DNA from 3 places in the Colwellia sp. MB02u-9 genome. Region 1 is predicted to be linked to each of the others. Evidence: predicted binding sites of a transcription regulator. Region 1 holds the regulator's gene; each other region holds the start of a gene.
The links. The regulator sigma-54, encoded in region 1, starts transcription at its own class of promoters, with help from an activator protein. The targets are predictions, from matches to a motif close to GTTGGCACGNNNNTNGNNT.
Positions count from the first base shown of each region.

Region 2: the regulator sigma-54 is predicted to act here: its motif matches at 1,979-1,997, upstream of cynS (cyanase).
Region 3: the regulator sigma-54 is predicted to act here: its motif matches at 1,497-1,515, upstream of xdp1 (exosortase-dependent surface protein XDP1).

Region 1 covers NZ_JACGVF010000100.1:205,283-208,572, forward strand. The annotation lists gene lptB (LPS export ABC transporter ATP-binding protein) at 1-583, shown strand, start outside; gene H4J65_RS17080 (RNA polymerase factor sigma-54) at 635-2,140, shown strand; gene hpf (ribosome hibernation promoting factor) at 2,177-2,464, shown strand; gene ptsN (PTS IIA-like nitrogen regulatory protein PtsN) at 2,494-2,952, shown strand; gene rapZ (RNase adapter RapZ) at 2,959-3,290, shown strand, end outside.
Region 2 covers NZ_JACGVF010000096.1:97,968-101,257, reverse strand. The annotation lists gene H4J65_RS12820 (sigma-54-dependent Fis family transcriptional regulator) at 1-1,805, opposite strand, end outside; gene cynS (cyanase) at 2,144-2,584, shown strand; gene H4J65_RS12810 (formate/nitrite transporter family protein) at 2,763-3,290, shown strand, end outside.
Region 3 covers NZ_JACGVF010000094.1:376,854-380,143, reverse strand. The annotation lists gene H4J65_RS10270 (tetratricopeptide repeat protein) at 1-503, opposite strand, end outside; gene xdp1 (exosortase-dependent surface protein XDP1) at 631-1,434, opposite strand; gene H4J65_RS10260 (hypothetical protein) at 1,668-2,483, shown strand; gene H4J65_RS10255 (ABC transporter ATP-binding protein) at 2,480-3,290, shown strand, end outside.

The DNA of each region.
Region 1 (3,290 bases):
GATTGTTGGCTTGGTAAAGAACGACAGTGGCTCAATTGTCTTAAATGATGAAGATATAACCTTACTGCCGATGCACGAGCGCGCGAGAAAAGGTATCGGTTATTTACCACAAGAAGCCTCTATTTTTCGTAAGTTATCGGTTCATGACAACATCATGGCCATTTTACAAACACGTAAATCACTTAGTGATGTTGAGCGACAAGAAAAACTTGAACATTTATTAGAAGAGTTCAACATAGGCCATATAAAAGATAACTTAGGCATGAGTTTATCTGGCGGTGAGCGCCGACGAGTTGAAATAGCCCGGGCATTAGCCGCAGATCCTAAATTTATATTACTGGATGAACCCTTTGCCGGTGTTGACCCGATTTCAGTAGGTGATATAAAAAAAATTATCCTACACTTAAAAGATCGTGGCATAGGTATATTGATCACAGATCACAATGTGCGCGAAACACTTGATGTTTGTGAGCATGCCTACATCGTTAGTCATGGCGAACTTATCGCTGAAGGTAATTCAAAGCAAATTCTTGCAAATCAACATGTAAGAGATGTATACCTTGGTGAACAATTCACGCTATAGTGAATAAAACCAATTGAATTAATGAATTTGAATAGGGAAAAGAAAACGTAAATGCGTCCTACTCTGCAACTCCGTATCGGACAACAGTTAACGATGACCCCGCAATTGCAGCAGGCGATCAAACTGTTGCAATTATCAACTTTGGATCTTCAACTAGAGATTCAAGAAGCACTTGAAAGTAATCCTTTGCTTGAAGTTGACGAAACGCACGATAACAATTCAGAAAGTACCCCTGACCATTTAGAAGCAGGATATTCGGTAACGGTAGGCGAAAACTCAGCAGCATCCTCTGATGGCAGCGAAGACTCCACTCCCTCGATAGACGAAATTAGCTCCTCTGAAGGTTTAGCAAAAACAGACATCCCCGAAGAACTCAACAGCGATAGCACATGGGATGATAACTTCAGTGCTGGTGTTAGTAGTGGCGGTGTTGGCCATGCCTCAGAAGATTATACTTATCAAGGTGAAACGAAAGACTCATTACAAGACCATCTAATTTGGCAGATGGAACTAACGCCCTTTACTGACACTGATAGAACCATTGCCATTGCCATTATTGAAGCCATAGATGAAGCCGGTTATTTAACCGTTTCAGCCGAAGAGATCTTAGAGAGTGTCGGTATTGATGGTGTAGAACTTGATGAGATTGAAGTGGTGTTAAAGCGTATTAACGTATTTGACCCCATTGGTGTTGCCGCTCGTTCAATTCCAGAGTGCTTGCGTATTCAGCTCAATCAATTTGCTAAAGATACCCCTTGGTTAGCGGAAAGCAAAATCGCCGTCAGCGAGTATATTGACTTGCTCGGTAATCGTGATTATCGTCAATTGATGCGTAAATTACGCTTGAAAGAAGAGCAATTACGCGAAGTTATTCGCCTAATACAAAGCTTAGATCCCCGTCCAGGTGATAGCGTCATCAAAAGTGAAGAACAATATGTTATCCCAGACGTGTCTGTTGAAAAGAAAAACGGCCGCTGGACAGTAGAGCTCAATCCTGACACTGCCCCTAAACTATCGGTTAATCAGCAATACGCCGCTATGTCTCGTTCAATGAAGTCATCTACTGATAATCAATTTATTCGCTCTAACTTGCAAGAAGCAAAATGGTTTATTAAAAGCTTAGAAAGCCGTAACGAAACACTTTTAAAGGTTTCAAATTGCATTGTGCAACGCCAACAAGGCTTTTTTGAACACGGACCTGAGTCAATGCGCCCTATGGTATTGAACGATATTGCCGAAGCCGTAGATATGCATGAATCAACCATTTCTCGTGTGACCACGCAAAAATATATGCACACACCTAGAGGGATTTTTGAGCTTAAGTACTTTTTTTCTAGCCACGTAAGTACTGAAAACGGCGGCGAATGTTCATCAACGGCTATTCGTGAATTAATTAAAAAGCTAGTGGCTGCCGAAGTACCTGCAAAACCACTCAGCGACAGTAAAATGGCAGATATTTTAGCAGAACAAGGTATACAAGTGGCAAGGCGTACCATTGCCAAATATCGAGAGTCACTTTCTATACCGCCATCAAATCAACGTAAAAGCCTATTGTAGGCAGTTTTATTCAGCCAATAAAGAGGATTGAAATATATGCAAATTAATCTTACTGGACACCATGTCGATGTTACCGATTCATTACGTGATTATGTCAATGGCAAGTTTGAAAAACTAGAGCGTCACTTTGATCATATCAATAATGTACATGTAGTATTAACGGTAGAAAAACAGAATCAGATTGCCGAATCAACGGTGCACTTAAGTGGCACTGAAGTTCATGCTAAGGCACAACATAGTGACATGTATGCATCGATTGATGCATTAATTGACAAGCTAGATCGCCAAATCTTGAAATATAAAGGCAAAATCAACAAACATTAGCGCCATTTCGCTATAGGTCTTAGAAGTTTATGAAGTTGCAAGACATCTTAACCCCGGACTGCACTATTTGTGCAGCACCGGGTGCCAGTAAAAAACGTATATTAGAATATTTAAGTCGCTTGGCCGCCGATAAACTCGACAGCCATGATACTTTTCAGCTCTTAGAAAGCTTAGTTAAGCGTGAAAGATTGGGCTCAACGGGCATAGGTAATGGCATTGCTATACCTCATGGCCGTTTAGAAAATGCTACGCCTACGAAACCTATTGCCGTGGTTATTACCACAGAACAAGCGATTAATTTTGACGCTGTTGATCATCGTCCCGTTGATATTTTTATCGCCTTATTTGTTCCTGAAGAAGAATGCCAGAGCCACTTGAGTACGCTGCAAAGTATCGCAAAAATTTTTCGTAACAAGCAATTTTGCAAGCAAGTGCGTAAATGCCAAAGTAATCAAGAACTGTTTCAGTTAATACAACAAGCGAGTTAAACACGGATGAAATTAATTATTGTAAGTGGCCGTTCAGGCTCAGGGAAAAGTGTTGCACTGCGTGTTTTAGAGGATTTAGGTTATTATTGTGTTGATAATATCCCTGTCAACTTGTTACCCGCACTTACCCATACGGTGATTAATGATTATGAAAATGTTGCCGTAAGTCTCGATGTTCGTAACCTGCCAGCCGATCCTAACGACGTACCCGAAATTATTGAATACCTGCCTAATGCAGTAGAATTGAGCATACTGTATTTAGATGCTGATGATAGTGACCTTATTCGCCGGTTCAGTGAAACGCGACGTTTACATCCGTTGATCAAGCAAAATATTGC
Region 2 (3,290 bases), on a different contig from region 1:
AAGCCTAATAGCTGAGCAGCACCCTTCTCACCATAAATTTTACCTTGGCAATGTTTTAACGCATTAGCCAAATTCGTTTTTTCAAGTGATTTTTGCTCCTCTACTCTCATCAACTGCGGAGCAACTTTAGGGTTAAATGATTCATGATTAAATACCGATTCATTAGCCAAAAACTCGAAGTTTATTTTATTACTTTTGGCTAAGATTATCTGACGTTCAATAATATTTTCCAGTTCTCTAATATTGCCGGGCCAAGGGTATCGAGTTAAATACTGCATTTGCGAAACTGACACTTGTGGTTTAGGTCGATTAAAGTTTAAACACACTTTATCAATAAAATGTGTTACTAAAAGCGGAATATCATCGCTACGCTCTCGTAATGCCGGTGAATGAATAGGAAATACATTGAGCCTAAAATATAAGTCTTCTCTAAATTTATTCTGCTGAACCAAGGTCTTTAATTTTTGATTAGTGGCTGAAATAACTCTGACATCAACATGTCTGGTTTTCGACTCTCCTACCCGCTCAAACTGCTGCTCTTGTAATACCCGCAGTAATTTCCCTTGCAGTTGTAAGGGAATCTCACCGACTTCATCTAAAAAAATAGTCGCGCCATCCGCCAGTTCAAAGCGTCCAACTCGGTCTGATATTGCGCCTGAAAAAGCGCCTTTTACATGACCAAAAAATTCACTTTCAAATAAGTCTGCCGGAATTGCCGCGCAATTAACTCTAATTAATGGCCGGGCTTTTCGTTCACTGACTTCATGAATCGCCCTCGCAATTAACTCTTTACCTGTACCTGATTCGCCAGTAATGATGACATTCGCATTAGTAGCTGCCACTAATTCTATTTGATTAACCATATGCTGCACCTGCATACTCTGACCAATGATCTGGTGATGATTAAAATCTGCATTTAATTCTTCAAGCAAATACGCATTATCCATTTCAAGGCGCTCTTTTAGTGTATCTACCTCTTTTAAAGCGTTTAACAATTTAGCTTGAATAGACTTTCTTTGTGTTATGTCTCGAAAAATAACTACGGCGCCGATTAATAAACCATTTTCAGTTACTGGGGTACTTTTATATTCTACCGCCACTGGCATACCACTTTTTGACCAGAACACTTCGTCATCAACACTGTGTACTTCTCCATCTTTAAAAGCAGCATAAATTGGGCATTTGTAAGCGTGGTAATGCTCGCCATTGGCATGCGAGTGATGAATCACGTCATGAATACTTTTCCCAACAAGTTCTGCTTTCCCCCAGCCTAATATTTGCTCGGCCGCTGCATTTACAAAGGTGGTATTCCCGTCAACATCTACGCCATATATGCCATCACCTACCGCACTGAGTAACAATTGATTTTGTCGCTCAATTTCTTCAAATACACTTTCGTTGGCATTCCAATGGACAATACCCGCTTTATATTTAGCTTGCGCTGTTGCTTGGTGGTAACGGGCATAAGTCACTTTGGCACTTTGACAAGAGAACAAAAGCTTATTATCTAAAGCGCTAGCCGTAATATCTAAATATATTTTTTCATTATTGATGGTGAGAAATAGATCGTTTGTCCACGCTTCGCCCTGCGCTAATATTTGTTGAGTAAAGTGAATTAACTTATCTAAACAGCCAGTAAAAAACTGCGTTACGCTAACCTTTGTTAACGTATTATTTTCTAACTCGACGTCGCTTTTGATAGCAAATAATACTGCAGCTTTGTGGTTTAACTGCAAAATTTTATTATTAAAAGGATCAATATATAACAGTGCGTTAGGTGCATTTAAAAATAAGTTCGCTTGCATAAAACATTCCTGATGACTTATCAACTAACCCCACCATTCAATTTCTAAGCCAAGCAACGATATTTCGTGACAAACAGCACGAAATATCGTTTATCACGAAAAACCGTTGCCTTGCACAGACCAGTAAAATAATTAATATAAATAAAAATCAGTGGTTTAATTAAATTTTAGCTATTGGCATAGTTTTCGCAATTGTTAATGTCAGTAGATAACAAGGTTAGTCGTTTGATGGTTAAATCAACGCGTAATTTAAGGTGCTTGCACTGTATTGAAAATAACGCACCAAGATTAAACAGCTAACTTAATCAAATAATATTTTTATATCTTAAGGAAGTCACATGAATAAGCTCGATGTAACTGAAGCAATATTTGCAATCAAAAATGAAAAAGAACTTAGTTGGCAGAATATTGCAGACGCTGTGGGTATGTCTATCGTTTGGACAACCTCCGCCTGTTTAGGCATGAACAGTTGGCCTGAAGTTGAAGCTGATAAAATCATTGAATTTTTAGCCTTACCTAAAGAAACAAAGCAAGCCCTAATGGCCTACCCAACCAAAGAGTGGGATAAGTCAGTACCACAAGATCCATTAATTTATCGTATCTACGAAGTGGTAGGCGTCTATGGCGATACCCTTAAAGAGGTTATTCAAGAAAAGTTTGGTGACGGCATCATGAGTGCTATCGACTTTTCTATGGAAGTAGAAAAAGAAGAAAATCCAAAAGGCGATAGAGTCATTTTAACCTTGAATGGTAAATTTTTACCCTATAAATCATGGTGATCTTATTTGGTGCGCCAAGCTAATTAAAGTTGTGCAACGCTGGCAAATAAAGCAAAAAAAACCAAATGAAAAATTATATATTAAATAAAAATCAATACGTTACATGACTGGCATTCAACTTGCTTTGTTAAGTAAACAGTAAAATGAATTAACCTTACTATTAAATAGAGATATAACAATGGCTTATATAGAACCCAGTGAATTTGTAACCAAGATGGTGGACGCAGGTGAACAGAAAGTTTACATGTCTACCAAAGATACTCTTATACGTGCTTTTATGGCCGGCGCTATTTTAGGCCTAGCTGCGATATTTGCGATTACGGTGGCAACTAAAACAGGTAGCCCTATTTTAGGCGCCTGTCTTTTCCCTGTTGGTTTTATCATGCTTTATTTGATGAAGTTTGATCTACTCACTGGTGTATTTACACTGGTACCATTAGCCTTATTAGACAAGCGTCCTGGTGTTACCTTTGGCGGTGTAATGCGTAACTGGGGCTTGGTCTTTCTAGGTAACTTTGGCGGAGCAATGACCACAGCCTTTTTAATGTCCTTTATTTTAACTTATGGTTATTCGGCTGACGGCGGTGCTATTGCAGCTAAAGTAGCAAGTATTGGTGAAGCAAGAACCGTAGGTTACCAAGAACATGGCTTAAGCGGCTGGATCACTATATTCTTCCGCGGCATGTTATGTAATTGGATGGTATCA
Region 3 (3,290 bases), on a different contig from region 1:
AAAAAATGAGTGGAGAGGCTTTGTAGTACCCTAATATTATCAGGCGCTATCACATAGGCTTGTTGTAAATATAAGTTGGTTTTTTCTATTTCGTCTAGAGCACTATAGGCATTAGCAGCTAATAATAACCATTGTAAGTGGTTGTTATAATTTAGCTTTCCTAAGTCGTTTAATGCAACCACTTGTTGGTATTGTTTAGATAACATCAATGCGTTAGCTAACTCATTTAATATTAAATTGATGTCGGCACCATTGCTTAACGCTTCTTGATATAGGCTCGCGCTGTCAGTGTAATGATGCTGTTGTAGTAGTATTTTTGCCATTAATAATTGGCTGGGTAAGTCATCAGGCGTATTTTTTAAAGCATTTTTTAGATGTATATAAGCCGCTTCTATTTCACTGGCATTAAATGCGATGTGGGCTTTTTCATAGTCATAACTGGCATTACTGGCATAACTAAAAGGAATGACCATCATTGACAATATTAAAACGGTATAGCGCATAGTACCTCGGGTTTCTTTAAAAGTAGTGTTGATATTGAAAATTTTTATAATAGAATTTTTAGTAAAAATAATACGCGAGCAGAAATGAAAAAAAGATGGCCAAAGCCATCCTTTTTATTGATCAGGATTAAGTGCGGCGTTTACCAAAACGCGTTAAGCAGATTAACGCGATTAAAAACATGACTATCGTATTAGGCTCAGGTACTTGCGCTGGATCACTAGCTGATTTGCTGAAAGAAACACCAGATAGCTTCATTCCATCATTACCTTCCCATGCGGCATTACCACCAAATACTGAATTTAATGCGCCAATTAACCACATAGTTGAATACTGGTCCTGAGTATCACCATGAAAATTTGAGTAATAACCACTAGCATTTTCGACTTGAGCATAATCTGACTTTAGGGTATGGCCACTTGCTAAGCCAGCCCAAGTTTTGTTATTTAAACTGTTAGAATTAGTAAACACTGAATTATCTAACGCTGCTACACTGACTTGGGTTTGGCTTGCACTTTTTGCTATCCAGCTATAGCTTGCACTGACTAATGATACTTCTTCAGAAAAAGACAATAGAAAGAAGTCATAGTCTTTATAACCACAAGTACCAAAATTATCTGCGGAATGGCTGTATGTATTGCAGTAACCACCATGTTGTTCGTCTTGATTTTGCATAGACCAACCACCATTAAATTTATCAAAATCTACAGCGCGTTTAATTGCACTGTCTTGACTACGATCGGTTGATAAATTAGCGGTATCAGACCAGCCAGAGACATTAATAGTTACGCCATCGACGTTAACATCAAACTGATTAAAGTTACTTCTTGTTTCAATTACGTGACCAAAACCTGCGGTTGTGGTACTTGCTAATGCAGGCCCAGAGAGTAATAACAATCCTGCCATCATTAGCCTTGTGAACGAATACCTCATTAATCTACTCCTATAATTCTTTATTAAATGTATATTAATATTTTCGACATATACAACGCGTTAAGCAAAAAGCAGGCCGATATACTTTGTTCTTTACTTACAGTTAGTTATGTTTATGTTTTTTTTGAACTGTAAAAAAAGCTGACAATATTTTAAGGTATTTATACTAATGACTCGCATTTCACTGCTTTTAACTTTAATCTATTAAAAAATAACAGTTATTATGGTGTGATGTGAAGATAAGTTGCTCGAGAATTTGGTGCTTAGTTACTTTTGAACTTTTACGTTTGTTTACCACTAAGCGTGGCTTATTGGCGTTATCAGCCTTTGCCACAATCTGGTTTATTATCTTGTATTATTTTGTTGGCTCAGCGTCTTCAATGGTTATTTCGCCTTCATTTGAAAGCATGGCGTCGCAACTGTTTGGTGCTTTGGGACTAACGGCGCTGTTAGATTGGCTGGTCGCTGAATACGCTATTTATTGGTTGGTGGCGGTATATTTTTTCCCAAGCTTTGCTTTATTGGTTTGTAGCGATCAGTTTTGTTCCGATAAGCATCGTGGCACATTAAGGTTTATCACCCTAAGAACAACCCGAGCCGAGTTAGTATTAGGGCGTTATTTAGGTCAGCTGCTTATTATAGCGATATTAATATTGCTGACCTCAATAGCGACAACTATATTAGCCAGTGTGCGAGATATAACACTTTTATCGGCCAGCCTACAGATAGGAGCTACATTATCTTTAGAATTATTAATCGTTGTTATGCCGTTTATTGCCTTAATGTCATTGCTTAATAACTTGGTTAATTCAGCGCGACTGGCGATAGTTGCCGCCACATTATTTTTTGCTTTAGGCCCCTTGGTGCTTGCTTTTATTCAATATCAATTTGGCCAAGTTTTTTATCTAAACTGGCTATTTCCAGGTGAGCAAATAAGCAGTATTTTATCGCAAAATAACATGGTTACTAGCCAATATTTATTACCTTTAATACAGACCGCTTTGTTATTAATGACCAGCCATTTCCTGATGAAGAGGGCATCACTATGAGTTTAATTATCGATGTTCAACAAGTCACGAAACGATATGGAGATAAAACAGCCCTAAACAAGGTTGAGTTTTCCTTAGAAAAAGGTGCGCCAGTGGCTTTAGTAGGCCCTAATGGTGCAGGTAAAACCACTTTGTTCAGCTTGTTATGTGGCTATATTCAGCCATCATCAGGCAAGATTAGTATATTAGGACATGCCCCTGGAAATTCAGCGCTGTTTGGGCGTTTGTCAGCCTTGCCCCAAGACGCGCAACTAGACCCTAGGTTTACGATTGCGATGCAATTAAACTTTTATGCTCGCTTACAAGGTATGAGCAACAAGTTGGCTAAAAAAGATACGGCTAGGGTTTTAGACATGGTAGGTTTGTCGGATGCGTTAACTAGCCTACCAAGTGAGTTATCGCACGGTATGCGAAAACGCGCAACCATAGCGCAAGCCTTATTAGGTAGCCCGGAAATTGTCATGTTAGATGAAGCAACCGCTGGGCTTGACCCTGCTAATGCTAGAGAGATACGCGCTATTGTTAGTGAGCATGCCAGCGACGTTAACTTTATTTTAAGCTCTCATGATCTTAGTGAACTTGAGCGACTATGTGATCAGGTGCTTTATCTTGATAATGGTCAGTTAAAACAGCATCAAACCCTGAATAATAATGACAGTGCTGGATTTTTAACGCTGAGAATGAAACAAATTTATCCAGAAATTATACCGGTAATATTACAAATTCCTGGGGTTAGTCAGGTGGCTATGACACAAGATAAAGAATACTTACTTACCATCAGTAATGAGCAAGGTAAGCTAAGCATTG